Regions from separate parts of the Lysinibacillus sp. NPDC097279 genome, predicted to be linked through region 2. Evidence: riboswitches for the same ligand, from Rfam matches in the RefSeq annotation. Region 2 holds a riboswitch; the other holds the start of a gene.
What was found. Region 2 has a riboswitch for cyclic di-GMP ahead of ACIQ1H_RS16530 (NPCBM/NEW2 domain-containing protein). Riboswitches for the same ligand answer to the same signal wherever they lie in the genome.
Positions count from the first base shown of each region.

Region 1: linked by a shared signal. The riboswitch ahead of ACIQ1H_RS01525 (hypothetical protein) and the one ahead of ACIQ1H_RS16530 (NPCBM/NEW2 domain-containing protein) in region 2 are both predicted to bind cyclic di-GMP.

Region 1 is NZ_JBIWDA010000001.1:330,791-347,750, forward strand. It holds gene ACIQ1H_RS01520 (valine--tRNA ligase) at 23-2,668, shown strand; cyclic di-GMP riboswitch class I at 2,794-2,893, shown strand; gene ACIQ1H_RS01525 (hypothetical protein) at 2,982-3,383, shown strand; gene ACIQ1H_RS01530 (bifunctional folylpolyglutamate synthase/dihydrofolate synthase) at 3,525-4,817, shown strand; gene ACIQ1H_RS01535 (bifunctional folylpolyglutamate synthase/dihydrofolate synthase) at 4,814-6,073, shown strand; gene ACIQ1H_RS01540 (hypothetical protein) at 6,384-7,034, shown strand; gene ACIQ1H_RS01545 (Maf family protein) at 7,133-7,726, shown strand; gene radC (RadC family protein) at 7,759-8,430, shown strand; gene ACIQ1H_RS01555 (rod shape-determining protein) at 9,025-10,044, shown strand; gene mreC (rod shape-determining protein MreC) at 10,058-10,969, shown strand; gene mreD (rod shape-determining protein MreD) at 10,969-11,493, shown strand; gene minC (septum site-determining protein MinC) at 11,523-12,191, shown strand; gene minD (septum site-determining protein MinD) at 12,193-12,990, shown strand; gene ACIQ1H_RS01580 (M23 family metallopeptidase) at 13,124-13,678, shown strand; gene ACIQ1H_RS01585 (zinc metalloprotease) at 13,668-14,279, shown strand; ribosomal protein L21 leader region at 14,325-14,400, shown strand; gene rplU (50S ribosomal protein L21) at 14,415-14,723, shown strand; gene ACIQ1H_RS01595 (ribosomal-processing cysteine protease Prp) at 14,740-15,096, shown strand; gene rpmA (50S ribosomal protein L27) at 15,093-15,392, shown strand; gene ACIQ1H_RS01605 (Spo0B domain-containing protein) at 15,530-16,057, shown strand; gene obgE (GTPase ObgE) at 16,063-16,960, shown strand, end outside.
Region 2 is NZ_JBIWDA010000004.1:103,406-120,365, reverse strand. It holds gene ACIQ1H_RS16545 (hypothetical protein) at 1,186-1,557, opposite strand; gene ACIQ1H_RS16540 (methyl-accepting chemotaxis protein) at 1,797-3,479, shown strand; gene ACIQ1H_RS16535 (hypothetical protein) at 3,686-3,982, shown strand; gene ACIQ1H_RS16530 (NPCBM/NEW2 domain-containing protein) at 4,155-9,959, opposite strand; cyclic di-GMP riboswitch class I at 10,199-10,282, opposite strand; gene ACIQ1H_RS16525 (ABC transporter permease) at 10,762-11,796, shown strand; gene ACIQ1H_RS16520 (ABC transporter ATP-binding protein) at 11,798-12,481, shown strand; gene ACIQ1H_RS16515 (AraC family transcriptional regulator) at 12,660-13,109, opposite strand; gene ACIQ1H_RS16510 (hypothetical protein) at 13,262-13,903, shown strand; gene ACIQ1H_RS16505 (3-hydroxyacyl-CoA dehydrogenase) at 14,265-15,164, opposite strand; gene ACIQ1H_RS16500 (S-layer homology domain-containing protein) at 15,639-16,700, shown strand; gene ACIQ1H_RS16495 (ZIP family metal transporter) at 16,825-16,960, opposite strand, start outside.

The DNA.
Region 1 (16,960 bases), on a different contig from region 2:
ATTTACAACAGGAGGAGACAATATGACAGAAAACATTGCAATGCCAACGAAATATGATCCACAATCAATTGAAACAGGTCGCTATGAATGGTGGTTACAAGGTAAATTTTTCGAAGCACAACCTGAAAGCGGAAAAGAACCTTATTCCATCGTTATTCCACCGCCGAACGTAACAGGTAAATTACACCTTGGGCACGCATGGGATACAACGCTACAAGATATTTTAATCCGTATGAAGCGTATGCAAGGTTATGATGCACTTTGGTTACCAGGAATGGACCATGCAGGTATTGCAACTCAAGCAAAAGTAGAAGCAAAATTGCGTGAGGATAATATTACACGTTATGATTTAGGACGTGAAAAATTCCTAGAAAAAACGTGGGAGTGGAAAGAAGAGTATGCTGGACACATTCGCGCACAATGGGCGAAGCTTGGCCTTGCATTAGACTACTCTCGTGAACGTTTCACACTCGATGCAGGTCTATCAGATGCAGTTAAAACAGTATTCGTTCAATTATATGAAAAAGGCTTAATTTATCGCGGGGAGCGTATTATTAACTGGGACCCAGCAGCGAAAACAGCCTTATCTGATATTGAAGTAATCTATCAGGATGTTCAAGGTGCATTCTACCATATGAAATACCCGTTAGCAGATGGCTCAGGCTTTGTGGAAGTGGCCACAACTCGCCCTGAAACAATGCTAGGTGACTCTGGCGTAGCAGTTCACCCGAAAGATGAGCGTTATCAACATTTAATTGGTAAAACAGTTATTTTACCGATTGTCGGTCGTGAAATTCCAATCGTAGCAGATGATTATGTTGATATGGAATTCGGTACGGGCGTTGTAAAAATGACTCCAGCCCATGACCCGAACGACTTTGAAGTTGGTAACCGCCATAATTTAGAACGCATTCTTGTTATGAATGAAGATGGCACAATGAATGAACTTGCTGGTAAATATAATGGCATGGATCGTTTTGAATGTCGTAAACAAATCGTAGCAGATTTACAAGAAGCGGGTGTCTTAATTAACATTGAAGAGCATATGCACTCTGTAGGACACTCTGAACGTTCTGGTGCGGTTGTTGAACCTTACCTATCTGCACAATGGTTCGTTAAAATGCAACCACTTGCAGATGCTTCTTTAGAGCTTCAAAAAGATGAGGAAGGTAAAGTGAATTTTGTACCTTCTCGTTTTGAAAACACATATTCTCGTTGGATGGAAAATATCCGTGACTGGTGTATCTCTCGTCAACTATGGTGGGGACATCAAATTCCTGCCTGGTATCACAATGAAACAGGTGAGATTTACGTAGGGAAAGAAGCCCCTGCTGATGCAGAAAATTGGACACAAGATGAAGACGTATTAGATACATGGTTCTCATCTGCACTATGGCCGTTTTCTACAATGGGTTGGCCAGACGAGGCAAATGAAGAATATCAACGTTACTACCCAACAAGTACGCTTGTAACGGGCTATGATATTATTTTCTTCTGGGTTTCTCGTATGATTTTCCAAGGTATTGAATTTACGGAACAACGCCCATTCAAAGATGTATTAATCCATGGATTAGTACGTGATGGTGAAGGACGTAAGATGAGTAAATCACTTGGTAATGGTGTAGATCCTATGGATGTTATTGAGAAATACGGTGCTGATTCACTTCGTTATTTCTTAGCTACAGGCTCATCTCCAGGTCAAGATTTACGTTATACAACTGAAAAAGTAGAGTCGGTTTGGAACTTTGCTAATAAAATTTGGAATGCTTCTCGTTTTGCATTAATGAATATGGATGGTATGTCATTTGACGAAATCGACTTAACTGGTGAAAAATCAGTTGCCGATAAGTGGATTTTGACTCGCTTAAATGAGACGATTGAACGTGTAACATCGTTAGCAGACCGCTATGAATTCGGTGAAGTAGGACGTGAGCTCTATAACTTCATTTGGGATGATTTCTGTTCTTGGTATATTGAAATGGCGAAATTACCATTGAATGGTGAAGATGAAGCTGCTAAGAAAACGACTCGCTCTATATTAGCTTATGTACTAGACCAAACAATGCGTCTATTACATCCGCTTATGCCATTCATTACAGAAGAAATTTGGCAACACTTACCGCATGAAGGTGAGTCAATTACAGTTGCAGCATGGCCAACGGTACGTGCAGACCTTCACTTTGCTGAAGAAGCAGACAATATGAAGCTTCTTATGGATATTATACGTTCAGTGCGCAATATTCGTGCGGAAGTGAACACACCAATGAGCAAAAAAGTACCATTATACATTTCTGCTAAAGATGCAGCTACCGTTGCCATTCTTGAAGCGAATAAAGGCTATTTAGAAAAATTCTGTAATCCAGAGCCATTAACAATTGGTGAAGGCTTAGAGGCTCCAGGACAGTCTATGACGGCCGTAGTAACAGGAGCAGAGCTATTCTTACCACTTGTAGGACTTATCAACTTAGAGGAAGAGATTGCTCGTCTGGAAAAAGAATTAGAAAAATGGGCAAAAGAAGTGAAGCTTGTTACTGGTAAGCTGTCAAATGAGAAATTTGTATCAAAAGCACCAGAAGCATTGGTTAACGCAGAACGCGAAAAATTAGCGGACTATGAAGGTAAACATGCCGTTGTATTAAAACGTTTAGAAGAACTAAAAAATATGTAATCATTAAAATGATTTATTGAAACAGCAGATGGTGAAAAAGTCATCTGCTGTTTTTCTTTTTATGCGTCAAAAGATATGTATTGAGTTAGGAAATATTATATAGTATTATACAATGTAGTTAGTATAATAGATAAAGGCAAACTACCCGAAAGGTTAGGACGCAAAGCCTAGGGTCTAAGGTGAAGAGAGAATTGTTTTTTTTACTATGATTGCCTGGTTACCATTTAATGTAATTTCATTTAATTTTATGGCTATTCTATTGTGATTAGAATAGCTTTTTTCTTTGTTACGATAATAATTTTGGAGGTTTTTCATGTCTGGAAATATTGGAACAATAGTAGTGAAGGTCAACAAAGCCTGTGATGATTTAGATTTTGTGAATGCAAGAGGACTAATAGAGGCAAATCTTCTAAAGCTATCGGAAGCAAAATACTATCGCCTATTAAACGCAAGTGGGCGTGTACTTATTAAACATATATTAGCAAATGGCGACGGGCACAATGAAGTCAAACAAACATTAACACGAACTGATTTCCTAGTGATTAATAAAATTAATGAGTATTGTTCGAACTTTGATATTTCAATGTTGAAAAGAACATTAAAAAACTCATTTGAATTAGTGCAAAGATCAGATGTATTGCCACTTTTAAATAATGATGCAAAAATTATTTTAGACGATATGGGTGCTCTTTTAGGCGTCCATCAATTACATTAATTTGCTGTTTATTTGCAAAAAACTAGTTAAAAACACACAGATAATCACTCCTACAGTGCTTTTCTGTGTGTTTTTAAAATTGTGTCAGAATTGTTTGTGTGCCTGGCACGCTTTATACTAGAGTGAGAGGGAGTGTTTCTTTTGTTTACAACGATAAAAGCATGTACAGATTTTATTTTTACATTAAAAGCGGTTGATCATAAACGTGAGCCATTAGTAATGATGCGCGAAGTATTGGCTCGTTTGGGAGACCCGCAGAACAAGCTACGAACTATACATCTAGCAGGTTCCAATGGCAAAGGGTCTACTGTAAATGTATTGAGGGAGATGTTGGAGAATGCAGGTTATCGAGTAGGGGCTTTTACTTCTCCGCATTTAACGCGTGTCAATGAACGGATGACGATTAACGGCATGCAAATTTCGGATGAGCAATTTTTACAATATATGAACAATATCGCTTCAATTATTGAAGCGCATTATAATGGGGACTATCCAAGCTTTTTTGAGGTCGTAACACTTATTATGTTCCAGTATTTTGCTGAAGAAGAAGTAGATTTTGCACTTATTGAAACAGGGCTTGGTGGGCGCTTAGATGCGACCAATGTGATCACACCACTTGTTTCAATTATTACGACAATTTCATTGGAGCATACAGCATTTTTAGGCGATACGTATGCGAAAGTTGCATTTGAAAAGGCAGGGATTATTAAAGAAGGAGTGCCTGTTGTGGTGGGCGTTAAAAACGATGAGGCGCTTGCTGTTATTCAAAAAGTTGCACAACAACGTCAAGCCAAATGTCTTGTTTTAGGATACGATTTTCACGTCGTAGCACAAAATCAACGGGTTGGTATGCAATCCTTTAATTATCGTAATGCAAATGTTGAACTAACTGATATTCAATTAAAAATGGCTGGAGAGCATCAAATTGCTAATGCCAGTCTTGCCATAACAGCAATGGATATTTTACGTGAGCAGGGACATATTCAACTAACAGAACAGGCTATGCTTCAGGCGCTTCAAACTGCACAGTGGGCAGGCCGCTTTGAACAATTTCCAAATAATATTGTGCTAGACGGTGCCCATAATTCAGAAGGAACCGCCGCATTGATTCAAACGCTTCAGACAGTTTATTCGCATCATCATTATCACTTTATTTATGCAGCGCTTTCTGATAAAGATCATGCAAATAGTATTGCATTAATGGATGCAGTGGCAACTTCTATGTCGTTTACACAAATTGGCTTGCCAAATGCCATGCCAGCTGAAAAATTAGCGATGTTATCAACACATAATAACAAACAATATGATGCGAATTGGCAGGCAATAGTCCAAACCGTTATACAAAGCAGGGAGCCTCAAGATATTGTTGTAATTACTGGCTCACTTTATTTTATAGCGGAAGTTCGGCAATGGTTGAAGGAGGAAACACGATGATTCCTCAGTTTGATCAATATAAAAAAAAATGGGCATTAGCAAGTGATGATATCATTAAGCCTGGACTAACGGCTATTGAAGAAGCTTTAGCACTAGTGGGAAATCCAGAGAGAAAACTACAAATTGTGCATCTTGCAGGTACGAACGGCAAAGGCTCAACACTGACATTTTTAGAGTCGATTGCGCAACAACATGGTTTAAAAGTAGGGAAGTTTATGTCTCCTTGCATTTTAAATGTGCATGATCAAATTCAAGTAATGAGCAAGCCAATTTCTAAAGAAGAGATGGATTGCGTTTTTCAACAAATGAAAAGTGCCGGACTTAGTGGGAAGCTGACAGATTTTGAGCTACTAACAGTTGCAGCATTTTTGCACTTTGTCCATAGCGACGTAGATGTGGCATTCATTGAAGCGGGTATGGGGGGCTTACTAGATAGTACTAATGTCGTAATGCCCATTGTCTCCATTATTCCAAGTATTGCGCTTGAACATACGAAATTTTTAGGAACGACAATTGAAAGTATTGCCGAGCATAAAGCAGGGATTATTAAGCAAAATCGTCCTGTTGTTATTGGTGAGGTACCGTTAGAGGCGATGGCCATAATTAATAAAGTTGCAAAAGCAAAGCATGCTCCAATTTTAGAGCTATCAAAACAATTTACAATTGAGCAAATGGATGATGATGAGTGTTATACAAATAAAGAAAAAAACATATGTATTGCCAATCTCACTCGTAAGATGAAAGGGCCGCATCAGGGTAATAATATGGCATTAGCTATTACCGCTTTTTTTGAAGTAGCTACAGCATTAGACGTTGCCATCAACGAAGAAAGCATACGCTATGGTATTAAAATGGCAAGTATTTTAGGACGTTTTGAAGAAGTAATGCCTTATATTATTTTTGACGGTGCGCATAATCCAGCAAGTGCAGAAAAATTGGTAGAGACGGTCCGTCGAGAATTTCCTGATGAGTCCATTACGTTCGTTATAGGCATATTAGGTGATAAAGATGTAAAAGAAGTTTTGCAATACTTTGAGCAAATTAGCGATCATTTTTATTTTGTTGATTTTGATAATCCGCGTGCTATGTCCGCAAAAGATATGGTAGAACTAAGTAATGCACCCCATAAAGTGGTTTTACGTGATTACATTCAATTTATACAACAGCAATCAGAAAACCAGTGCAGAACAATTGTATCAGGCTCTTTATATTTATTAACAGAGGTTCGTAGTAGGTTACTACAATCCAACAATTAGGAACGTCAATTTATAGTTTTATAATTACAAGAAGGACAAGTAATTCGTCATCGTTCTACTGAAAACAACGTAACCTTCCGTTAGTTGAACCACATGTATTATGAAAGTGTCACAGCGTGGAAACAAGCTCTATAGCCGTGTTTAACGTGGAGAATGCACGAAATTAGGCGAGCGATCATGATGTGACGAGCTTTGAAAATTAAAGACGGTTTTTGAAAGTTTATAGCGATAAATTTTTTAGACGAGACGACAGTAGTCTCGTCTTTTTTTATGTTTATTTTGATAGGTTGAAATAAGAGGTGATGAACGTATGAAAATTGTTAGTCAGGTAATCAGAAAACAAATAGTGCGCGCAATGCTAATTGGTGGCATCGTGGGTCTTTTTGGGGTAGCCATTTTTTTAGGTGTTCTCCAGGCAAGTACCCAATTTTCTTTAAAAAAGGATAGCGAGGTCGCAAAAAACGAAACGGAAGCACCAGTAGAGGGAAATTCAGAAACAATACCGACAGCAGGAGGTACTGGAACCTCGACAATGTTTTATGCGAGTCAAGCAGGTGTATTTTCTAATTATGAAAGTGCAAGTGCGTTTATAGCAGAACATCCTACACTGCAAGAAAGTGCAATTGTGGAAGTAGAGAGTAAATATTATGTATGGACAAGTATGGTGACAGAGGAAAGTGACTTAGTTTTTTTAAAGGATCCTCCAACATTTAAAAAAGTTTTCAATGTTACTGGCGATAGTTGTAAAGAGCCGACCATTGCAGAAATAACGAATGTATTAGCAGATAAAAATACGAAAAAATTAAATTTTAGTGAGGCAGCAAATGATTCCACATTGCCTTCCGATTGGCAAAGTATTGGCAAGGCAGCAACATCTATTTCTAGTGATATAAGCATTATCCGTCTTCAAATTTTTGCGCATTACAAATCCAAAAATCCTTGTCTTCAAACGAAATTTTAAGTAAAGAATATAGCAAAAAGTACATTATCTTGATTTTTAGAAAATTTTCAAAAACCACTTTCTCCGTTATGATAGAGAGAAGGAGGAATGGTGAAAAAATGTTTGAAACGAATCATAAATTAGTGCTTGCTTCCGCATCACCACGACGTAAAGAATTGCTTGCGATGCTTGACCTTCCGTTTGAAATTGTGACAAGTGAAGTAGAAGAGACAAGCGTAACCGCAACAACAATGCAAGATTATGTGAAAGGTGTGGCACTTTTAAAAACGCGGGATGTCGCTCAAAAAGTATCAAATGCAACGATTATTGGTGCAGATACGATTGTCGTCTTTGACAATGAGCTACTGCATAAGCCAAAAACACGTGAGGAAGCCATTTCTCACTTATCACGGTTATCAGGCAAGCGTCATGCGGTCATGACTGCTGTTGCCATCATTGAACCAAATGGATTGGAAACGACATTTGTCGAAGAAACAGCTGTTGTATTCCATACTTTATCACAGGAGCTTATAGAAGCGTATGTAGCCTCTGGAGATTCTTATGATAAGGCAGGCGGTTATGGTATTCAAACAGTTGGTACCCTTTTAGTTGAGCGAATTGAAGGAGATTATAACAATGTTGTGGGCTTACCACTTGCAGCGTTGTTCGCGCAATTGGTAGCACGACGAATTATCCAATTTGCGAAGGAGTGAAGCTATTGCCAATAGATGTTATACCAGATATGATGATTCGCGACGTTCATTTAGCAGATCGACCTCGGGAAAGACTATTACGGCAAGGTGCTAAGAGCTTATCCAATCAGGAGCTATTGGCTATATTACTGAGGACAGGCACGAAGGAAGAATCTGTTCTTGTCCTTGCCAATCGTGTTTTAAATACATTTGAACGTTTACACCAATTAAAACATGCAACAATTGAAGAAATGGTCGCCATAAAGGGTATTGGAGAGGTAAAGGCAATTCAACTATTAGCCGCAATCGAACTCGGAAGGCGCTTGTCTCAAAAGCAAAATGATGATAAATATACGGTTCGTTCTCCGCAAGACGCCGCAGCTTACCTTATGCCTGATATGATCTCTTTAAGTCAGGAACATTTTGTTGTCCTTTTTCTTGATGTGAAAAATCAAATCATTCATAAAAAAACGATTTTTATCGGGGGTTTGAATGCGTCCATTGTGCATCCGAGAGAAATCTTTCGTGAGGCTGTAAAGCGCTCTGCTGCCTCAATTATTTGTGCTCATAATCACCCAAGTGGTGTGCCGACACCGAGCCCGGAAGATATTGAGGTAACGAAAAGAATTCAGGAAGCTGGTTTTATTATTGGTATTGAGTTACTGGATCATATCATCATCGGTGACCACCAGTTTACTAGCTTAAAAGAAAAAGGTTATTTTTAGCACTGTACGCGTAAAGGCTTCCTTGCTGGAGCTTCTAGTAAATAAGCGTCAGCCTTTAGAAGGCATCCCATTAACCTAACTACTCGCCAGCGAATAGAATAATGCTTGTGCTTGCAATAGTGGGGCTAGTACGTTTTGCTACAGAGCATTTTGCAAATTAAATAGCTTTGGCAACAAGCTGAGCTCTGCAAAATTTTTGCAGAGCTTTTTAGAATACAAAAGGCGTTAATGCTCCGAAATGCGTTTTATCTTGCAAAAATTTTTTCTAGTTTATTTTAGGGTCAGTATAGTTTGAACGGTTTTTAAGCACTTTAATAAAAAATGAACCTTTTTGATTGAATGACGTTATTGTATTCGTAGAAAAATATCTATAGCATTCACAAAAATTGGTAGCCTATAATGCGTTGTCTTACATGAAAAAAAATAATATGCTAATCTATACGTACTATTTTTAGTTTAAGAGGGAATTAAAATAGTAAGTTTTCTGCAAGATGTGGTATGTGGCACTACAAATTCTTGCATTTATCCGTTATAATGAACGGTATGATTTTATGTCAACGATAGTATGGCTTAAATAGAAAGGGAGTACACAATTTGTTTGGATTAGGTAGTAAAGATGTCGGGATTGACCTTGGCACAGCGAATACATTAGTTTTTATTAAAGGGAAGGGGATCGTTTTACGCGAGCCTTCAGTAGTAGCAAAAAACACAAAAACAGGAGACATCGTTGCAGTTGGTAATGATGCGAAAAATATGATTGGCCGTACACCTGGATCAATCGTGGCGATTCGTCCGATGAAAGATGGCGTTATTGCTGATTATGATATTACAACAGCGATGATTGAATATTATTTAAAAGAAGCTTGTAAAAATTCCGGCGGAAATTGGAAAAAACCGAATGTAATGATTTGTGTGCCATACGGTATTACATCGGTAGAGCAACGTGCAGTTATCGATGCTTCTCGTCAAGCTGGTGCAAAAGAAGCCTTTACAATTGAAGAACCATTTGCAGCTGCTATTGGAGCAAACTTACCTGTTTGGGATCCAACTGGTTCTATGGTTGTTGATATCGGTGGCGGTACAACTGAAGTAGCGGTAATCTCTTTAGGTGGTATTGTGACAAGTGAATCTGTACGTATTGGCGGGGATGCTATGGATCAATCAATCATTTCATATATCCGTAAATCGTATAACTTAACAATTGGTGAACGTACTGCAGAAGCAGTTAAAATGGAAATTGGGACAGCATTCGCTGAAGGCCCAGAAGAGAAAATGGAAATTAGAGGTCGTGACCTTTTAACAGGTTTACCAAAAACAATTGAGATTTCGTCTCAGGAAATTTCAGATTCATTGCGTGAAGCGGTATCGTCAATTATTGACGGTGTACGTAAAACATTAGAACAAACACCTCCAGAATTATCTGCAGACGTGATGGAGCGAGGTATTGTGTTAACTGGTGGTGGCGCATTATTAACGAATTTAGACAAAGTTATTAGCCGTGAAACAAATATGCCTGTATTTATTGCAGAAGATCCATTAGACTGTGTAGCTATTGGAACAGGTAAAGCTCTAGATCATATTGATCTAATTCGTCAACAACAAGTAAAAGGGTAAGGAGGTTTAGGCAATGCCACATTTTTTTTTCAATAAGAAATTAATACTGCTATTAGTGGGCATGGTTTTTCTTGTGGCATTGATTAGCTTCTCATTACGAGATCGGACGAACGCAACTTTACCAGAGCAAATTATTAAAGATACTGTCGGCGTCGCGCAATCTATTGTTGCGAAGCCGGCGAATTACATAGCTGGTATTTTTAATAATATTGACTCCCTCTTAAACACGTACGAAGAAAACAAACGTTTAAAAGCACGCTTAGAAGATTTTGCAGCTGTACAAGCCGAAGCATTGGTATTAAAATCTGAAAATGAAAAGCTATTAGAACTTACAAAGTCAGAAAGTTTAAAGGCGTTTAATCCTATTCAAGCAACGGTTATTGCTAGAAATCCAGACCAATGGGAAGAAAAAATTATTTTAGATAAAGGTTCATCCCATGGTGTAGAAAAAAATATGGCAGTTATGACAGCGAAAGGGCTAATCGGTAAAATTACGTTAGTGACTCCTTTCACCTCTGAGGTTGAGCTTTTATATACAAATAATCCTAATTATCGTGTGTCAGCGATGGTTTTAGGAGAAAAAGAAGCATACGGTTTAATCGAGGGCTTTGATAAAGAACGAAATGAACTCATTATGAAGCGAATCGATTCTAGCTTAAATGTGAAGGAAGGCGAAAAAGTAGTTTCTTCAGGTTTAGGTGGTATTTTCCCTAAAGGTGTACCAATCGGAGAAATTACGGAAGTTAGCACAGATGATTTTGGCTTAACGAAAATGGCTTATGTAAAACCATCTGCTGATTTTTCTCTATTAGAAAATGTTGTTATCGCAAAACGATCATTAACAGTTATTGATGGTTCTGACGGAGATGCAACGAATGAAGATTTAACAAATCCACAAAAGGTTACTGAAGAGGGGGAAAAGTAATGGTTCGGTTTCTTATTCCCTCTGTTGCAGTATTGCTATTTTTACTAGAACCAGAGTTTGCTATGCTTTCACCGATTGAAGTGGGCGGGCATGTCTATTATCTAGTACCTCGATTTCTAATTCTATACTTAATATTTATATCCATCTATTACAGCCGTCAACGAGCGGTAATGTATGGACTTTTTTTTGGTGTCTTGTATGATGTGTTTTACATTGATATTATTGGATTATATTCGGTACTATATCCGCTAATTTGTTTTTTAGCAGGGTCTATCGTGAAAATAATTCATCAGCACTTAGTTGTGACTACAACTATTTCAGTTGTTTTAGTAGCAATTTTAGAATTCGTACTTTATCAATTCTTCTATCTAATCGCTTTTACAACGATACCGTTAACGGATTTCTTACAATCACGACTACTGCCAACAATCATTGCAAATACGTTATTTTTAATGATTCTTGGTTGGGCCTTCAAGTATCTAATTAATGCGCGTGTCTTACAGAGAGCACGTGAAGTTTCTTAATATCAAGAGCAACGTGAGGTGAGGCATTCATGAAAAAACAATTAGTTAATATGAAGGGAACAAAGGATGGTTTTGTTCTTCGTTTAGACGATCAATGTTCGTATGCCGATTTAGTAGAAGAGCTAAAGCGAAAAGTTTCAGAAGGCGGTATCGATGGTAAAGTAGATGTACAATTACATTTAGGCTATCGATACTGTTCAGATGAACAAGTAAAAGAGCTAGTGAAAATTGTTCAAGAATCAGAACAATTAGTTGTAGCAAAAGTGCAAAGTGAAGTACTGACTGTCCATGAGAGCAACAAGAAAATGATAGAAAGCCAACAAGATACATATGTAGGAGTGGTCAGATCGGGACAAATTCTACGTGCCTCAGGGGATATAGTAATTGTGGGGAATGTGAATCCGAATGGACGGGTAGAAGCTGGTGGTAATGTATACGTCCTTGGCAGACTAAAGGGAATTGTACATGCAGGTGTACATGGAAATAAGGAAGCAATCATTGCTGCCTCTCGTTTAGAAGCCACACATATTATGATTGCTGATCAGGTTGAGGCAATGTCTGATGAACATGTAAAAGCTATCAATCAAGCAGACATGGCTTGTGCATTTATCGGCTATGATGGGCGTATTGCGTACGATCAAATTCATGCGTTAAAAAATATTCGACCATTATTAAATGTGTCTAAGGGAGGAAGCTAGTGTGGGAGAAGCGATCGTCATAACTTCAGGTAAGGGCGGTGTCGGTAAAACGACAACAACGGCTAACCTCGGGACTGCATTGGCTCTACAAGGGAAAAAAGTATGTTTAGTAGATACAGATATTGGCTTGAGAAATTTAGATGTGATTCTAGGTCTCGAAAACCGTATTATTTATGATTTAGTTGATGTTGTTGAAGGACGTTGCAAAATCCATCAAGCATTGATTAAAGATAAACGTGTAGATGATAAACTATTTTTATTACCTGCTGCTCAAACGACAGATAAAAATGCTGTCACACCTGAGCAAATGGAGAGCTTAGTAGAGGAATTAAAGAGAGACTATGATTATGTTTTAATAGATTGCCCTGCTGGTATTGAGCAAGGTTATCGCAATGCGGTAGCAGGTGCAGACCATGCAATCGTTGTAACAACACCAGAAATTTCTGCTGTACGGGATGCAGACCGAATTATTGGACTGCTTGAACAAGAAGAAATTACAGCTCCTAAACTTATTATTAATCGTATTCGTCAGCATATGATGAAAAACGGCGATACACTGGACGTCAATGAAATTACAACACATTTGTCTATTGATCTATTAGGCATTATTGTTGATAGTGAAGGTGTTATCTCATCCTCAAATAAAGGTGAGCCAGTCGTTATGGATCCAACGAATAAGGCATCTTTAGGTTACCGTAATATTGCCCGTCGCATATTAGGTGAATCTGTGCCATTAATGGCCATTGAGGACGAGCATCGTGGAATGTTCTCAAAACTTAAAGCATTATTTTCAAGATAATCAAAACCTTTTCGTGCACATGCGCGGAAAGGTTTTTTTATTGTTAGTAAATTGTGTGAGAATTGTATGAGTGACTGGCACATGCATGAATGGACATGCTGCCTCATATAGTGTGAAAAAAGAGGATGAGAGCTTGTTTAAAAAATGGAAATGGATTGTCATGATATTACTTGTGGCTGCAATTATGCTTATGATTCGCTTAGAAGATCAAGGCGTAATGGAAACACCTGTGCGAAAGCTTGTAACGACATCAGCAGATTTAACATATTTAAGTGAGCTCGGAAAAAGTCTGCTGAAAAAAGAGGAAGAAACGATAATGGTTTCCAGTGATATAGGGCAAACTGAACTATTAACGTTTTCAAATGCGCAAGTTTTTAAAGAGGGGTTTTTATTACAATATGATGTGGGCCTCCCTGTATATGCGGGCCAAAGTGGGCTCGTTGTTTTTACAGGTCATACTAAATATACTGGTAAAACGATGACAGTTAGCTATGAGGATGGTACAACTGTCTCTTATGGGATGCTTGATAGTTTAGCACAGTTACCATACACAACAATACAGGCCAACGACTTGATCGGTATGAAGCAGACTGGACAACTCTATATTTCGATTGAGAAAGACAAAAAGCATTTAAATTTAGAAGAAATTGTGCAGTGGCTTGAAACGACGGAGAACGATGAAGGTTAAATTGCATTTACTTTGTATCCCTCTGATTCTGTTAATGATTTTCAGTGGTCAGATCGCTTATTATGCAATTATTTTAACTTCTTTGCTATGGCATGAAGCGGGCCATATATTGGCTGCGGTGCTTTGTGGCGTGAAAATAAAATCATGTGTGATCGCACCCTATGGAGGGGAAATAGAATTTGAAAATCCAGCAGCTGTGCAGGCATCTTCACTACTTTGGATTGCACTAGGAGGTCCAATCGCCACAATACTGGGGATTGGTCTTGCTTTTTTTATGCCGGATTTAATTGCCATTCGACTTGTCAATGTGCAGCTAGTATTACTAGTAATTAATTTAATACCCATCATTCCACTAGATGGTGGAAGGATACTATTAGCTTGTTTATTTTTATTTTATCCAAGTGTGCGAGTTTTTGAATATTATTATTCGCTTTCTCTTATTTTTGCCACTATACTATTCATAGTAACTTTAGGAAATTTACCACAATCCATTTTTTTAGCTGTTTTGTGCCTGTTTATATGGTTGCAAGTACTAAAAGAATGGAACTATCGAAAGTACCGTTTAGCATTTGAGAAATATGTAATGAACAGGTTGACTTGATAGAATCCATGTGGTAGTATTTTAATGTTATTGTTTGTAGCACCCGTGCTACTACAACCGCTCTGGGAAGGTTTAAGCATCTTTGGATCACCTTCATAAACAGGCGAGTCTGAGTCTAAGAGGAGGTGCAGTAAAATGTACGCAATTATTGAAACTGGTGGTAAACAAATCAAAGTAGAAGCTGGTCAAGAAATCTATGTTGAGAAATTAGGCGTAGAAGCTGACGAGGTTGTAACTTTCGATAAAGTTCTATTCGTAGGTGGCGAAAACGTTAAAGTTGGAGCTCCATTCGTAGAAGGCGCTACAGTAACAGCTAAAGCTGTGAAAGAAGGCCGTCAAAAGAAAATCGTTGTTTTCAAATTGAAAGCTAAAAAGAACTACCGTCGTAAACAAGGTCACCGTCAACCTTATACAAAATTAGTTGTTGAATCAATCAATGCTTAATTGTGAGGTGTAACATTTGATAAAAGTTACGATACATCATGATGAAAACAGACATGTGTCTGCATTTGAATTTTCAGGACATGCTGAGTACGACGAATCTGGTAAAGATCTAGTATGTGCAGGCGCATCTACCATTGCCATTGGTACGGTGAATGCGATTTATGCATTATTACAATTGCAACCAGAAGTTGAACAAGCAGCTGAAGGTGGAGGTTATCTTAAGGTATCTTTACCAACAGATTTAGAGCCTGAAATTGATACGAAACTACAATTAATTGTCCAAGTAATGACTGCTCAAGTGTATTCTATGGTGCAAAATTACGGACAATATATCCAAATCAACTACAACCAAGTAGGAGGTGGAACAGAATGAAATTGTTATTAGCATTAGACCTTCAACTTTTCGCATCGAAAAAAGGGGTAGGTTCTACAAAAAACGGACGTGACTCTGAGTCTAAACGTCTTGGCGCTAAACGTGCTGATGGCCAATTTGTAACTGGTGGTTCTATTCTTTACCGTCAACGCGGTACAAAAATTTACCCAGGTACAAACGTAGGTCGTGGTGGCGATGATACACTATTTGCTAAAGTTGATGGCGTTGTTAAATTCGAACGCTTAGGTCGCGATCGCAAACAAGTATCTGTATACCCAGCTACACAAGAAGCTTAATTTTAATAAAGTAGACATAAAGCGGAGGACTGCATTTATTGCAGTCCTTTTTTTGGCTAAATTTCAATGAAGAATTAAGGGAAAAATACATCAAAACTTGTTATACTAGTTAAGATAACTTTATTGGAGTGAATGGGATGAACAATCAATCACTAACCATTAGTGAGGTATTACGTTTTGCAAATCATGATTATGTGAATCAACTTCAACTTATTCGCATGAATTTAGATTTAGGTAGAATTGATGAATCAAAAGAACTTATTCAACATTATTCGGAACAGCTACGAGTATTGTCTATCATGAATCGTCTACAATTACCACAAACAATGGAGTGGCTACAAACAGCAGGATGGCGTTATCCATCTTTACCGCTGGAGCTTAATGGTGAGATCAAAAAACCAGTCACTAATAATATTGACAAGGATGTTGTAGAGTATTTAAACAAAACAGTTATGCATGTTTATGATACATTAGATCCATTTACGGAGCAGAGCTTAGCGCTTGATGTACGTGTTGACGATCATACATTTGTTTTGGCGTTTACGCTAAATGGACTGTGGAGTGCAGACGCATTCACCGAAAAAGGTTTGAAACAATTCGACATTCAAACAATTGTGCAGACAAATACGTGCTGGCAATATGTGTTGAGTGCAAATAGGGAGTGAAATAAATGTTTGTCGATCACGTAAAGATATATGTTAAAGGTGGCGATGGCGGCGATGGAATGGTAGCCTTTCGCCGTGAAAAATATGTACCAAATGGTGGGCCAGCTGGTGGAGATGGCGGTCACGGAGGTAACGTAGTATTTGAAGTAGAAGAAGGCTTACGTACGTTAATGGATTTCCGTTATAAACGTCACTTCAAAGCAGAACGTGGTGAACACGGGATGAGTAAAGGGATGCACGGAAAACGCGCTGAAGATTTAATTGTTAAGGTGCCACCAGGTACAGTTGTGATGAATGAGGAAACAGGAGAAGTCATTGCAGATTTAGTTGAGCATGGCCAACAAGCGATTATCGCGAAATCAGGTCGTGGTGGACGCGGAAATTCTCGCTTTGCAACACCTGCCAATCCTGCGCCTGAGCTTTCTGAAAAAGGCGAGCCAGGACAAGAATTAAATGTTATATTAGAGTTAAAAGTATTAGCAGATGTTGGTTTAGTTGGTTTCCCAAGTGTAGGTAAATCCACACTATTATCAGTTGTTTCTGCAGCAAAACCAAAGATTGGCGCTTATCATTTTACGACAATCGTGCCGAATTTAGGAATGATTGAAACAGATGATCACCGAAGCTTTGCAATGGCAGATTTACCAGGGCTAATTGAAGGCGCGCATGAAGGCGTAGGGTTAGGACACCAATTTTTACGTCATATCGAACGTACACGTGTCATTGTGCATGTTATCGATATGTCAGGTATGGAAGGCCGTGACCCGTACGAAGATTATTTAACAATTAACGAGGAGTTAAAGCAATATAATTTGCGTTTAACAGAGCGTCCTCAAATTATTGTAGCAAATAAAATGGATATGCCAGAAGCAGAAGAGAACTTAGTGGAATTCCGCAAAAAAG
Region 2 (16,960 bases):
GTATAAGAATTAAGGAGTTTAAAAACGGTTCTTTTGTTAAAGAGATACTTCCGCTATTAAAAAAGTTTTCTTAATAATTTAAGGAAATAAATACGTATATAAACAAATGGAAACTGAAAAAAAGTGGAACAAAAGCAATCGTTTATTATGATTACTTGAGAGCCACTTTTTTATTTTAGATAGGTCGGTCTTTATAAGTACTTAGGACTGGGCAAGTCTAAAGACCTTTGGGAAGAAATCTGTTATATAAAATATTTATTTAAATTTGGTTAATATTAGGTTCGCTCGGGTTTTGAGGATATACTTTATCTGCTATATAAACTATTAATACTTCCATACCAAAACCTACAATAAGTGAAAGAACAAATCCAAAGGTAGTGAAATTAAGTACGCCAGGTATAATTAAAGCTATAGACATTAATGAAATAGGCATCAATGACAATGTTTTACCATACCGATATTGTTAGAAGTCTCTTGATGAACATTTTTTGATTTCACCGTTAATGGTCCAGGTTGATTTTTTATTTAGTAATGAATATAACCCTATTATATACAAGAGATAAAACACAGAGTATAAACCACTAAAATTAATTGTCTCAGTTAGCGTTGCAATTATTATAGAGATACTTGTAATAGTAATTACTTTAAAGAGAAAATCTGATATTAATTCTTTTATAGATGGATTTTTAAATGTATACAATTGTAATCCGAATGCTAAAAACATTAAGCAAGAAATTTAAAGGCATGTGTTTCTACAAAGTTTTGTTCACCATGACTAATGGAGATGAAAACGCCAATAGCAATAGTGAATATTGCATCAACAACTTTCACAAAGCTAGATTTGTGTCCTTTTAATTGAATTGATAATTTGAAATAAAAATGGATTAAAATCATCTCCCTTCTAGAGTCTTTTAGTTGAGAGATGATTTTTGTTTTTCAAAATGCATGCTTCTTAATCTTAAAGTAAGGTTTTACGAGGTTTTTTTGTTCAAACATGAATTTTAAAGCTACACCATTTTCTCAAAAAAAGATAATGGATGTATTTTTATATAGAAATTAAAAGTTTGATTATAAAGTTTGATTATATATAATCAAACTCAATACCTCTAAATATAAGGCCTCTTTATATTTTATTATACTATTTACCCTATATTACGTTACTGTTCATCGGTTCTTTCTTGTTTTTTAAATGCTTTGGATTAACTCACTATATTTAAGTGAAAGCAGGTTAAGGGAGTAGTTTTTAATTTTATCGGTTGCAATGATGCCTGTTAGAATACACTCAATCATGTCTTTGTATTGGTAAATCAAGTGTATTTCATTCATAAAAGGTGTATCGATAGTAATGCCATCTTGAATAGTTTTTAACACTACTTTTTGTTCCTCATATACATAAACTAGTTCGTATTTTGAATTGTAAATTAATGTAGTGATTTCTGAGAAAATTTTCTTATCGTTTAATACCTCTAAAATGACATCAACCGATTTTACACCTTCTATAGTTTGCAAATGTGAAAAGGTTTCACGTAGTTTTTTTTCTAAAAAATCAGTACTCATTGAAAATCTCCTTCTTTTTTAAAATTTTATATCCATTTTTATAAGCTAATTATTAATTTTGTGATTATAGTATCAGATGACAGTAGTAATAATTATTAAAATACTTACTGTTTTTTGAATTAATCGGGATAGTTTCATTTTAAATAAATTTTTAATGGTAGTAAATACTGTATAGATAAAAATTCAAATATAGTCTATAATGACTAATTATAACCATTTTATTGAAAAAGAGGTCTAGTATGTCTATCACAAAGAAATTAGTTTTAGGTTTTATGACAATGATGTTGATAACACTTGTATCTAGTTCAAGTATTTATTTACAAATTGTCGATATCGGTAAGCATTATAATAGTACTTTAGCAGTCGGTCTCCCACAGCTCTATGCGACGGGGGATCTCAATAAATACATAGCTTTGGAAGGGTCACAAGTACAAACGTATCTTTTAGGAGATGAGGAGTCGTTAAATCATGTGCGTGAAACACAAGCGATAGTAGATGAAACGATGAAATTACTGAAGGAACAATTCGATTCAGAGGAAGCGAAACAAACGTTAAGTAATGCAAGTGAAAAAGTGGATACGTTTGAAAATGAACTTGAAAAGGTCATCGCATTAAATCAAAATGAAGACGTTTTTGCAGCTGCTGCTTATTACACGAAAAGTGTTATTCCTATTCGTGGGGAAGCAATAGATGCATCTGATGAGTTAAAAGATTTAATTGAAGCCAATTTCGATCAAGCTCAGCAAGAAGCAAATCAAAATGCAAAAGAATCATTCTTTATCGCTATTAGCATTATTTTAGTGTCGATTTTAGTAGGGAGTGGCATTGCTTATATATTGAATAGAAAGATTGCAATACCCTTACGTCAATTACAGCAAGGAGTAAAGACAATTGCAGCTGGGGATTTAACCGCTGATGATATTCAACTTCGCTCTAAGGATGAATTAGGTCAACTTGCGGTAGATTTTAATTCTATGAAAGATATTTTGAGAAGACTTTTAAATCAGTTTGCAGAAAGTGCTAGTCAATTAAGTGCATCTGCTGAACAATTAAGTGCTTCAACGGAAGAAGTGACGGCATCTTCTGTTGATATCGCAAATCAAGCAGAAGCCGCATCTGAAAACACGTTGACGACTGCAAAATCAGCGCGGGAAAATGCTGTCGCAATGGATGAAACAGCTAGTGCTGTACAACATATTGCACAATCTTCACATGTCCTACGAACTTCCGCTTCTGAGACAACGGATGTTGCAAGTCAAGGTGTCACAAACATTCAGTCGGCAAGTGACCAAATGACAACAATTTATGATGCAACGAAAGTAACGACTGAACTTATTCAACGGTTAAGTAAACAAACCGAAGATATCGAGCATATTTCAAAAGTTATAACAGGCATTACAGAACAAACGAATCTGCTGGCATTAAATGCTGCAATTGAGGCAGCACGTGCAGGGGAGGCTGGGAAAGGGTTTGCTGTAGTAGCTGATGAAGTAAGAAAATTAGCAGAGGAATCGAATAAATCTGCAGGACAAATTGTCACACTTACGAATGAAATACAAAAGGATACGAAAAATGTGGAACAGGCAATGCGTGACAGCTTGCATACAGTAGAAACAGGTGTCGAAATAATCGAAAATGCTGGGACTTCTTTCAATGATATTGTACAAGCAGTTGATCATATGAGAACACAGATTGAAAATATTTCTGCTGTGACAGAGGAAATTTCCGCAAGTACTGAACAAGTTTCTGCTTCAGTGACACAAATTGCTGCTTTATCAGAAACGACAGCTGAACAGGCAGAAGGCTCACAAGCAGCTTCACAACAACAGCTTTCAACGTTACAAGAAATAAGCGCAGTCGCAAATGATTTAAGCAATCAAGCAATGGACTTACAAACAATTGTTAGTCACTTTAAAATCTAAATTACAACAACAAAAAAGGACGAACAGCTTAAAGTGCTATCCGTCATTTTGTTTCTTACCTAAGCCTAATGTAGTCATTTCATTTTCTTTTTCATAATTAACTCCTCTTATATTTTAAGGAAATTATTGCAGAAAGTTTTTTTGGTTAAATAAAAATAGTAAAATAAAAAAAAGAAATTTTACAGCATTTTATGGAGGTGCAAAGTATGAATTATGTTACGGTTGAAATAATTGATACTGTGGGGTTAAATCCAAGAGAAAGAAAAATGTTGCAAAATACGGTGTTAAATTTTGTTGCTATGAGTAATGCGTTAATTTTGAAAGAGGATGTAGTAATCAATCCTTTGGAACAGGACAACGAAAATATTGGCGTTGTCTTAGTTTATGCAAAACCATTAAATGATGAACAAAGTGGGGCCATCACGCAAGCTTTGTCCAAACGATTCATCACGTATTTTAAAATGAGTGAGTTAGATTTGGAAGCTCTTATTAAAGTTCATTGATGATGGCATAGTGAATAGAGAATATGAATTAAACCTCGAATAGGAACGCTTCACCAAAGCGGGACGTTTGGGGTTTTTTTGTAAGCACGCATTTATCTACAATCAAAAACGCCCACGGAAAATCCGTAGGCGTTTATTTAAAAGGGGAGGAGTTTTTATGACAGCAATATGGTTAGTTTTTTACAAAATAAGTTAATTGGATAAGTGTATCTGCGTCTAGCTTATACGCAATGACTAGCATATACATGCCTTGTTCTTCTTGAGAAAGATCGATTGTAAAGTGGTCTGCATTCGGCGCAAGTTGGTCCACATCTACTGAAATTTCTTTCATTGTTTTCGTATTTCTAAGTGCTATTTGGTATGGGTTTAGATAGTTTCCATCTAATCCTTTTACTAGATTTTCCACTGTTAGTTCTGGACCCGTTAAGCTAGATACTTCCACAACTTGTGGGTGTGCAGTAATGTTGTCTAATTGACTTAGATTTTTCAATGGTGAGAAATCTGAAATACTATTACCCGAAATATCGAGTGATGTTAAGTTTTTAGCATATTGTAAGCCTTCTAGACTTGAGATACGAGCATTTGGCGCATGTAGACTTGTCAGTGTAATCATATCACCTAAAGTGATTTCTCCAGACAGTCCAAGTGTTTGCTGAATAGCCACTTTAAGATGGTTGTCGGCAATCGCAATGATTTGATTAAAGTCAATTTCTACGAGCAAAGCTTTTGCTTGTGTTAGCTCCTCTAAAGCTTGGTCGATTTGGGCTTGCGTAGCTTGTGCATTTGCAAGCAGTTCTTCAGCTTTCGCCATGCTCGCTTGTAAAGCTTGAATTGATTCTTCTGTATAGTTTTCTAAGTTAATAGTTTTCGCATCTTCAAGTGCTACTGTTAAATCTTCAGTGAATACGCGATCCGCATTAGCAAAGTGTAATTTTGTATCACCCCATGATGCATGGTCAGAGCCATTGCCATTGCCACCGTCTGTTACGACAAGTTTCAATTCTTTCGCGCCAGTCACGTTTACTTCAATGTACTTTTCAGGGTCACGAGATTGCATTAAGCCACTGTCAAATTGTTTTTCGCCATCAACAAACACTTGGAATGTAACAGAGCCGATTGAACCATACATTTGACGGTCCACACCAACATAAGCAGAGAAGATATCTGCGTTTTTATCTGTTAAATCATAGATGATGGTTGAGTTTGAATGTGCACCGATGCCTCGTTCATATGTTTTCTCACGACCATCGTCGCCTGTTAAGCGGATTGCATGGTGACTAATAGAGATATCTTTAACAGGTGCTGCATAGCTGTTTTGTGTAGATTGCCATTCAAAATCAGTTAAGTAATGATAATCTTCCATATTTACTACAGAAATTGTGCGTTTTTTTGTTGCTTCATTGCCATCACTATCCACGACTGTGTACGTAATGTCGTAGTGACCAGCTCGATTGAAGTTTACTTGTTCTAAGCCAGTAACTTGTACTTGAGACGTTAAATCACCATCTTCAGCGTCGATTGCTGAATAGGTTTCGTTGATATTAATAGGCGTTCCTACTGTTGTTGCGACTGATTTAGGAATTGTTAATTCTGGCTTACCATTTGAAAGATAGAATTTAGCGTCAGCAAAGTTTGCATGATCTGAAGCATTGCCATTGCCAGAATCATTAGCAACTAGTTTTAACTCTTTCACACCTTGAAGCGGTACTCTCACAAGTTTTGCTTCTGTTTGATATTTCATGACACCACTGTTATATACTTCTTGCCCGTCAGCTAATACTTTAAATGTCACGCTAGAATTTCCGTTTTCAGCGATGTTGCGATCAATACCAACAAGTGTTTCAAAGTAATCGTAGTTTTTATCTGTTAAATCATAGACGATTTCAGAGTTTGCATGTGTACCAATCCCTTTGGCAAATTCCTTCACTTCTCCATTTGTTAATACTTTTATTGAACCACCTGAAGAAGATTTGTCTTTGTTGACAGTACTATACGCTGTTTGAGCAGATTTCCAGCCGATATCTGAGGCGAATTTCTCATCGCTATAGACATACACATTTCTTGTCGCTGTTGCAACGTTATGATCACTATCCGTTACTGTATATTCGATTTGGTAAATACCTGTTTTATTTGTATTGAAGCCATTAGTTGTTACTTGGATGTGCTTACTTAAATCGCCATCCTCAATATCAGAGGCAGTTACATCTTTTAGAACATCAAATTCACTATTTAATTTAACGAGAGTCAAGTCTTCAGATAGTTTTAACGTCGGGAGACTTGAGTCTTTACCAAATTTAGCATCTGCCCAAATTGTATGGTCAGATGAATTGCCGCTATCATTGGCATCCGTTGTAATTAACTTTACTTCTTTTGCACCTGTAACAGGAACGTTCACATAGCCATGATCAGTATTGGCTCTAAAGACATCACTTGCAAATTTCTTTTCACCATCGACCCAAACTTCAAAAGTAGCAGAAGATTTTTGACCTTTTGCTGCTTGATCGATGCCGATATAGCTTTCAAAGAAATCAAAGCCTTTTCCTTCAATATCATATACGACTTCAGAGTTTGCATGAGCACCAAGCCCTTTTGCGTAGGTAGCATCCATACCTTGTCTTAGTAATGTAATGGTACCGCCAGCAATTGATTTATCTTTTTGTAATGAGCCCCAACCTACTTTTGCAGATTTCGCTGTCAGATCAGAAAGATATTGCATGTCGCTAATAACGTTGACGTTCATTGTTTTTGTTTCTTTGATACCTTCATCATTTATTTCATAAACAACTTCATAGCTACCTTTTTGTGTAACATCTACCGTATTGGATTTGATGCTAATTGTTTTCGTAATATCTTTACCACTATAGGAAATTGCTTTTACATAATCCATTGGATCAAATGCTTGATGTAGTTTAATAGTGACAAAGTCTTCAGTAGATAGGGAAGGTGTAAATGCCTTAACCTCTACTGGTTTTAGTGTATTTAACTTCTTGTCGTAACCAACCACTTTATACGTATAATTTTTTGTTGTATCCACATTTTTATCGATAAATTGTGCAGTGCTAGTAAAGCCAATTAATTCATCATCTCGATAAATTTCATAGCCTAAGAAATCATCTTGGTAGGCTTTATCGATTGATAAATTTAATGTATTAGTTTTGGCAGCTTGGTTTGCAGCAAATGATACATTTACTTCTTTACCTTTCAAACCATTACCTTTATAGTCGAATGCACTATTATTTAAATACCATATTTTTTTATCTGGTTTTGGATATTTGCTTGTTTTTTCTTTCGTTTCGTCAGTTACAACAAACCCGTGACGAGCAAAATGTTCACTTAAATCTAAACCAAGTACTTCTGAAGAGAATTCGACTAAATATTGTTGCTTAGATTGTTCACCATCTTTTAATGAAACATTACGTTCACGATATAATGAGTTTAATTTACCCCAATAGCCTGGACTATACATTTCAAGTTGCCAATAAACAGCAAGTTTTTCAAATAGGCCTTGGTCGTTATAATCTTTTGTGTTTTCTTTCAGTACGTTTTTATAGATGTTTGACTCATATGGAATACGTTCATCAATTTTGCCGTAAAATCCTGACATATACTGTGGTAGCATATTATTTGTTACTTCACCGTAAGTTCTTACGCCGATATCCATACGGTGCCCGATTTCATGAATAAGGCCCCATGATCCGCCTTTTTCTTCGATAGGCACTAAAATATCAGACACAACATCATCTAATGTGCCGATATGATCGCCAGCTGCATACATATATGCATAAGGCTGCGCAAGTCGTACATTTTCTCGAATTAATTTCGGGTCATTTTTTTCATTATGACCATCTAAACCGTTATATTTAAATAATTCATCCATTAGACGATTGTACGATTCAATAGTTTGTAGTGGGCTATAGCCATTTTCGATATACGTTTTATAAGCACCTGTTGCAGTACCTGTCCAGAATAAATGGTCACTAACAACTTCTACGATATCCAGTACTTCTCGATCTTCAACCTTTGGATGCTTCGCTTTGTCTTCATCTAACTTCTTCTTATAGTCGATTAAAAATTGTTTGAACTCTTCAACATTCGTCGATTTCGTTGCAAAAGGAATTCGCTCAACGCCTTCAAAACGTAATGTCGGTGCTTTTCCTTGTTGTTCAGCTGTATAAGGGTTATCAATGTAAATTGTGCCCCCTGGTGTAACAGCCTTGTTATAAGCTGAAGTTTTTGGAATAGCAGGCACGGTAATCACGTTTTTACCAACATTTAAGCTGACATCTCTTCTCCAACTGTTCCAAGCACCTTCTTGTTGTGTAAAGGATAAGCGAGGTAGTGGACCATTTGCCACTGCGTCAACATAAACGATGATTTCATCGCCTGGTTGGGCAGCAAGACCTGTTGGTTGAAGGTTATTACCTAAACCGATTTTTAAGTTTTCGTTAGCATGCTTCACCATATTGCCGTGTTGTTCCGCTACGATAATTCTTCCTTCTGTAACGACCTCACCTTTAATGACTTTCTTAGCTAACTCAATGTTTTCTTGATAAGTAGTATATAGTGGATGCGATTTTGCTTCTTCTTCTAGTGCATGAATTAGCTCGATACTATTGAATTCTGGTGAAACAGTATTCATCGTTCCATCTGTAAATAACTTCGCCATCTTATCGTTTACTGTATCTTCTTTATAGAACGCTAATTCAGAAAGTGTTGCCCAATTTTGATTGGACTTTTTAAATTTGAATTTCACTCGTTTAAATGTTGTTGGTTCAAACTTCGCTTCTACTAATCCAGCAACCATATTATGTTTACCTGTTGCAACGAGCTCATAAGTATCACCTTTTGTTGTTTGTGAAGCGTAAATTTCAAATTCCTCTGCAAAGCCTTTACGGTCCGATGGTCTTGCTCCATAGACAACGCGATTTAATGTTACAGGCTCTATAAATTCGACTTCTACTTCATTTGAGAATGTAGCTGTGTTGCTACTATTCGTTTCCCAATATGTATTGACATTACCATCGATGGCATTTTCTATAACAGCACTAGCCCAGTGCCCGCCGTTATTGCGAATGCTCTTAATGTTTTCGTAGTCCATTCTAAATAACTGAGAGTAGGCTTCGTTTGCAAAATGGCTAAATGTTGAAGTTACTGCTGTTGTTGCGTCGATTGCCTCGGTGCTTAGTAGTGCTTTTGCATTGTCGATATCTTCTTTAAATTGAGCGTAGAACGGATGTCCTTGTGCTTCAGCATCTAATTGATTGATTGCATCAATCGAATGGAACTTGTCACTAACAGCGCTCATTGTGTCGTCAGTAAAAAGGGTTGCCATTTTGTCAGAGATTGTATCTTCTTTATAAAACTGAAATTCTGAAGCACTTGCCCAATCTTGATTTGCTTTTGTGAATACGAATTTTACTCGTTTAAATTCTGTAGGTTGGAACTGAATTTCAACGATATCACCAGTAGATCCTTTATATTCACCTGATGAAACAAGTGTAAAGTCATCACCTGCATCCGTTGTTGAGCTATAAATCTCAAACTGTTGGGCAAAGCCTTTGCCTTTTGTAGATGATTGACGAGCTGCATAAACCATTCTATTTAACGTAGTTGCTTCATTGAACTGAATTACGACTTCGTTTGTGAACGATGCGCTATTTGGATTTCCTGTTTCCCAGTGGGTATTCATGTCACCATCAATTGCTTTATCAATAGATGAACTTGCATATTTTCCACCGTTGTTCGTAATCGACTTAATGTTTGTAATGGCCATTTTAAATACATCATCGTATGCTTTTAAGATATCCTTACCATACAAATCAAATTTCTTCACTGAAGCGATCGAATGCTTAGTGCTTGCTTCAGCTGTAGTTTTGACAATATTCCCATTAGGATTTTCACTTGCCAAAACATTCAATGGTCCGCCTACTAAATTTAAAGCTAGAGCAGACACGGTTACAATCTTTACAACTTTCATATTTAAATCCTCCTTATGAAGTTTTGAATTTTTCCTACGGAGTACATAAAAAAAACTACTCATAAAAGAGTAGCTTTATCTCAAATAAGGATATAAAAAATATACAAATATACCCATTTGTAATGGGCACTGAAAAAACTAAAAGATAAACAATTCATCTTTTAGAAGTTATATTAAAAAAATATTTTTCAGTAATATGTTTTTTTATGACCTTACTAAACAAAAAGTAGTATGTACTCTTCGGCAACTGGCTGACATAGTTATAAACCTTAGTCCCTATAGCTTTGCGTCCCTAAATTTCCTTAGGTTTGCCTATTCAATTTTTCTACTATAAAGAATAGCATAGTGAAAATAATTACCACAGAACAATTTGTCCTATATTTTACCACCCTTCTTTAGGGTAAAATGGTGAAGGTTTATGACTGAATGGTATAATAATGTATTTTATTGATAGGCAATATGTTAGGTGTAAATTACTTTAGTAAGAGAAGGGTAGTTTAGTTGTAAACTACTTTTGTCACGTGTTAATAAACAAAAATATTTTCAGCGGCGACATTAGTACACAATTAGCGAAAACAACTTTCAAAATGGTGGAATTCTAAAATATTGCTGTACATATTTATCTGGTGTTTAGAACTGTTAACTTTCTACTTTGTTTTATGAGTAGAAGGTTTTTTACTTTGATTAGGTACAATATTTCATTTGTAATGGTTTGTTCATTCTCCGTTCATTTTCAGTTCATGCTCTGTTCATTTAGGCTCTATATTCTAAAAATGTGAAAAGAAATAGGAGGGGTTTTAAGATGAACCTGGCTTTAAAAGAAATGAAGAAAAATAAAGTGCGATTTGTGATTTTAGGTTCCATTGTTTTTCTGGTGAGTTTACTAACCTTTATTATTTCAGGTTTGGCAAATGGATTATCACAAGACAATGCTGCGTTAATTAAAGATTTACCAGCAGGACAGTTTTATATGAATGAGGAGGCAGATGAAACGTACAATCTGTCAAAAATAGATAGCAGTACCCAAAATGACATGTTAAACAAACAAAAGGACGCTGTTGCTTTTTCAATTCAAATGGGCTTTATAAATGACGAGGCTGGCAAGCAGCAAAGCGTTGCCTTTGTCACTGCTACCGATTCACCACTATTTGAAAAGGTGAAACATGAGGAAATTATTTTAGATAGCTCACTAAAGGATAAAGGTATACAGGTAGGCGATACAGTAACGAATAATCAATTTAGTGGCAAGTTTATTGTAAAAGGCTTTGTTGAGCAAAAGAAATATAGTCATGCCCCTGTAGCTTATATTAGCATGGAGGATTACAAAGAAATTTATCGTGTCGAAGAAATGCAATTAGTGTTCGCTCCAAATGCAGATGCTTCTCAAGACTATACAGGATTACAAGCTTTTTCAAAAAATGATTTTCTAAAGACAATTTCAAGTTATAGCGCAGAACAAATGTCTCTTAATATGATTGTTTGGTTTTTAGTTGTGATTAGTGGCATGTTGTTTGCAATCTTCTTTTACATGATGAACGTTCAAAAGATTGGTTTGTACGGTATTTTAAAGGCAATCGGTTTAAAAACAAGTAAGCTATTTAAAATGATTTGGACGCAAATGGTTGTTATAACTGTTATTTCACTCGCGTTATCAATTGTGCTAAGTCAAATCTTTAATCAATTCGCACCACAAGGAATGCCATTTAGTTTAAGTTTGGCAACGACAACCCAATTGTCGATCGTATTCATCATTATTGGATTTATCGGTGCAACGATATCAGGGATCCAAATTAAAAAAATTCAACCATTACAAGCGATACAGCAAGGAGAGGTCTAATATGACACTATTTACAATGGAGAATGTTAGAAAAACGTTTACGAATGGTGAAGTGCAAGAAGAAATATTAAAAGGTATTAATATGACGCTTAAAGAAGGAGAAGTAACCGCTTTAGTAGGTGCTTCGGGGTCTGGTAAAAGTACACTATTAACGATTGCTGCTGGACTGCAACCTACATCGGAGGGCCAAGTAATTTTTCAAGGGAAAAACATGACGGCTTTGACAGCTGAGCAAGTGCGACAAGTGCGGGCAAGTGAATTTGGTTTTGTTTTTCAATTTGCACATTTAGTTCCCTTTCTAACAGTAGAAGAACAGCTATTACTTATGCTCGAAGTGTCGGAATCAGCATTAAAGAAACACGAGCAGCAAAGAGAGGTAGAGCGTATTTTAAAATTAGTAGGGATGGACCATCGGAAAAATGCATATCCTTCGTCATTATCAGGAGGAGAGAAGCAACGAGTAGCTATTGCGCGAGCGATTATTCATAAACCGAAAGTACTTTTTGCCGATGAACCTACAGCAAGTTTAGATTCCAAAAGATCTAGGGACGTCATGGAGTTAATTAGAGACCTTACCAAAACATTAAACATTACAACGTTAATGGTTACACATGATGAAGAAATGTTAGCTTATACAGATCAAGTCATTAAAATGAATGATGGGAAAATTGTTCAAAATGTGTGATTCATTTATAGTCTAAATGGTTTTCGAAAAAAGTGTTAGATTGACACTCATGTCAATCTAACGCTTTTTTGCTATATGCTGTTTTCCTCTAATATGGCGGTTACTTTCTGCGTAGCCGACTATAATCTGTAACGCTCAATCGCCTCCGCTTCTATCGACTAGAAATACTAAATAGTTTTTACTGAATAGGGACTAATATTTCACATAGATGATTATCAATCATTTGCGATGTATATCTTTCAATGATTGGCTGTTGTCTGATGGATAGATGATTTTTGGCGATTTCAGAAAAAATATTACCCCAAAATTCGCTGACTGCCTCTTTCGTATGGTCTAACAAGAAAACTGCATATTTCCCGCCAGGTAATGTTCCACTCTGAGCAGGCTTTGCTACATGGAAATCGTTTGGAATCATGACGCAAACATCATATCGACACTCTTCTTTAGGTGTAACTTCAGGATTATCTTGAGGAATGGCAAAAATGGGTGAATCCTCAAATAAGGCATTTAGCTGTGCCCATTGTTTAAAAGATTCCATTAGCTCTTTGTTGTGCTTTTCACCATATTCCCCGACGTTTCTAAAGTAGGCAATTTTTGATTCTGCCAATTCTTCGATAGTAATTTTCAATATTTCATCCCCCTTCCTAAGTAAAGGTAATATGATTAAAAATGTTTCTCAAGTGCTTTTTAAAAGTTTTTTAGAGGGAACTTCCTCTATGCATTCAGTTAGGGCATTTTTTATGTCTTCGATGACATACCTTCTTAAGTAGGGGGGATAGCATGTTTAAAAGGAAATGGATTTTTGTGGGGATACTTACTATGGTAGTAGCTATATTTAGCCTAGTCGCTAAACTTATGGAGGTTGAAAGTACGGAAAATAAAGAGATGCAGCAATCTTTCATTACGAAAGAACAGTTAAGCATTGCGAAATTGAAAGAAAAACTGCGTGAAATATATGTTGGAGTTGATGTGAAAACGACGCCAAAGAAGCAATTGGTGTTACAAGTTGTAGCAGATGAGGATTATTTTAATTTAGTAAAAAAAGATATGGAGCCGATTGCAAAAAGTGTTATGGAAACTTCTCCATTTAAGGACTATACAGTTATTTTTGAAAGGTGGGAATTTACCTCAGAAAAGGATGATAAAAAACTTATAGATAAAGAGCTTTCTAATTTTTTGAAAGCAATTGTAGTAGGGCTTCAAGAATTTGATGTATTTAAAAATATAACGACAGATCATCACACATTTATTACTGTGCAAACGTCTATCATTGGTTCGGAGAAAAATGCACAAAAGGTTGCATTAGAAATGGAAGAAATCATATATGGAATTTTACGTTCACAAGAGAAAAATGAAGTAACTCCGATAAATGAATATAAGGTGAAAGTAATGAATTCGCAAGGGGAAGTATTAAATGAGTAGAAGATAAAATTGTGTGGGTGCCTGACACTCAGTTCCAGCAAAACTGGCTCCTGAAATCGTAAAAATCTACTGCGCTTTCCGCGAGCCCGACGTAAGCCGCAACCCTCGCTGACGCGCGGTTTGTTGCGTCTTCCGTTAGGTGAGTTCCCGCAGGAGTCACCGTAGATTCTTACTAAGCTAATCCTTGTGGGGGGGCGCTATTTAGATACGAAATTGTGTGGGTGCCTGACACTTTCCCTACACTTTCTCTGTATTAAAAATCCACTGCGCATTTTTAGGGCACAGTGGATTTTTATTATGCTCATCATCAAATGGATGACGAGCGTAGTAAATTGTAGTGAATTGTTTGAGTGCCAGGCACTTATTTTTTAAGGAAATCAGGTTTAGAGAAGCTTGGGTTTGGATATTTGTAGAAGCCTTCTCCTGTTGCGCGTCCTAATTTGCCTTTATCGATGTACTCTGTTTTTAATAAGTTTGCTAGCTTTTTCATGTTTTCATCACCAGTTGCAGCAGCTTTTGCCTCTACAATGTTATGAGCGGTATTAATACCTACAACGTCTAGAATAGCAAATGGTCCAAGAGGAGCGCCTGTCCCAATCATCCAAGTTTTATCGATTGTTTCAGGGTCAGATACTTCTTTTACTAATAGCATTTCAGCTGCATCTAAAAATGGCACGAGTAGAGAGTTCAAAATATAGCCAGGTTGTTCTTTATATAATGTTAACGGCACCATTCCAATAGCTCGAGCAAATTCAACAACTTCATCAAACACCTTCATATCAGTACCTGGATGTTTCATAATTTCGGCTGTATTATTTACCCAAATCGTATTAGCAAAATGTAATGCTAAAAATTTCTCAGGGCGACCTGTAGCTTCAGCAAATTGACTTGGTAATAAAGTAGATGAGTTTGTGGCGAAAATTGTTTTTGCTGGAGCAACTTTGCCAAGGTTTGTGTAAAATTCTGTTTTGATTTTTACAACTTCAGGAATAGCCTCAATAACAAGATCTGCATTTGCTACAGCCTCTGCTAAGTCGCTTTTAAAAGTAAGACGAGCATATGCAGCATCTACTTCTTCCTGTGTTGCGCCCAAATCGTGTTGGTATAATGGTTTTAACTTTGTAATGCGATCCTGTGCATTTTTTAAAGCATCATCATTAATATCGTATACAGTAACGTTGAATCCTTTAAAAGCAGACTGATAAGCAATCTGACTTCCTAATACGCCACTTCCTGCTACAGTAATGTTTTGATAATTCATCCTGACTTCCTCCTCTGAAATTGTTACGTTAATATAATAGTTTCTAATTAAAATAATTTTCTTATTACAATTTCATACTACTGCTTTCATTGAATGAAAATCAAATTATAAACTCAAATATTATAATGGTATAAAATTTTGTTTCATTGCTACAGAAATTTATACCTTCAAGTATGTGCTTATTAAGAAGGAATATAACCATTACCTATATTCATTTTATTGAATGGAGACTATAAGGAATATACAAAATAGTGAAAAAGGATTATTATGTAATATTTTAAATTTATAGGTATTTAAACCTTTAGTAGATAATTACTTCGAATATTTAGACTTAGATACATAATGATTTAGTAGGACTGTATGATTGTGTAAAAATAGGCCTATTATATAATTTTCAATAATTTACATATATTTATAGATTTGTTAATAGATGTTTTAGTAAACTGAATTTATGAATTGAAAGGGGCAAGAAAAATGAAGAAGACAATTTTAGCTGGCGCTCTAAGTATTGCATGCTTTACAGGAGGTTTTGGCTTACAAGCACATGCACAAGAAAAAGTAGAAGTTGCCAATATTATTCATCCTAAACAAGTTGTTGCATCGACTAATCAAGTACAATCGATGTCCTATCAAGATATTTACAAAATGTTTTTACTTTCTAAGCTAGTCATTGAGGATGATGATGATATAACAATCGTTACTTCTAAAAATAGCATTATTGTAAAAATGTCCCTTAAAGGATTAATGGCATCCTACACAGATGGGACAAACTTATTCCCAGAAGGGGAACAGGCACTAAAAGAAAACTTTGATGAGTTTAAAAAGCTGTATGGTGATGCGATTCAAATGCGCATTACTCAATCTGGTAATGGCTTCAAGACTGAAATTTTTATAGCGGGAAAATGGGAAGCAGCAAGTGATACAGATATGTTTGATTTAGTTACGGTATTTAACCGTGCTGACCTTGATTTAAAGCCAGGTGGGTATTTTACAGATGCGATTGGCCATTGGGCTGAAAGCTATATCCAATTACTTTATCAAGCTGGCGTTGTAACTGGTACTACTGATACGACATTCAATCCGAATGGGCAAGTCACTCGTGGTCAATTAGCTGCAATGATTTTCCGTGCTTCGGGCTTAGATGTAAATGAAGATTATGAAGGACCTGCTTCATATAAAGATATGCAAGGTTTCTGGGGAGCTAAGGAAGTAGCAATTTTACAAGAGTATGGCTTACTCGAAATTTTTGATGGTAATTATTTTGAACCAAACAAGCCTGCTACTCGTGAAGAGATGGCTCATGTAACTGCAAGTTACTTAGAAGCAATGGAGTTTGATGTAGCAAAGGCTAACAAAAATAATACCTTTACAGATAAGAATCAAATGCGTCAGGAAGCTGTTGAATCTATTGGCTTATTACAGCAATTAGGAATTATTGACGGTGCAAACGGAAAGTTTAATCCAAAAGGCAATTTAACACGTGCACAGTTTTCTAAAATTTTAGCACTTACGTTGATGACAGTAAGTGAAGAGTAATACTTTCTAAGCTAAAATATAGAACTTAAAATAATCCACTTCGCAGCGCTTTTGCTGGAGAAGTGGATTTTTTTAATACCTTTTAAAGTGCCAGTCACCCGAACAATTCTGATAATTTTAGCGTTTATTCCACGAATATATGAAACATATAGCTTAAAAAATAGCCCAATAAAATATATGTTATAAAGGATTTTAAGGTTACTGCTCGTACATGGTGCAAAATAAACTCTGAAATACTAGCCGTTCCGATTAACCCTATT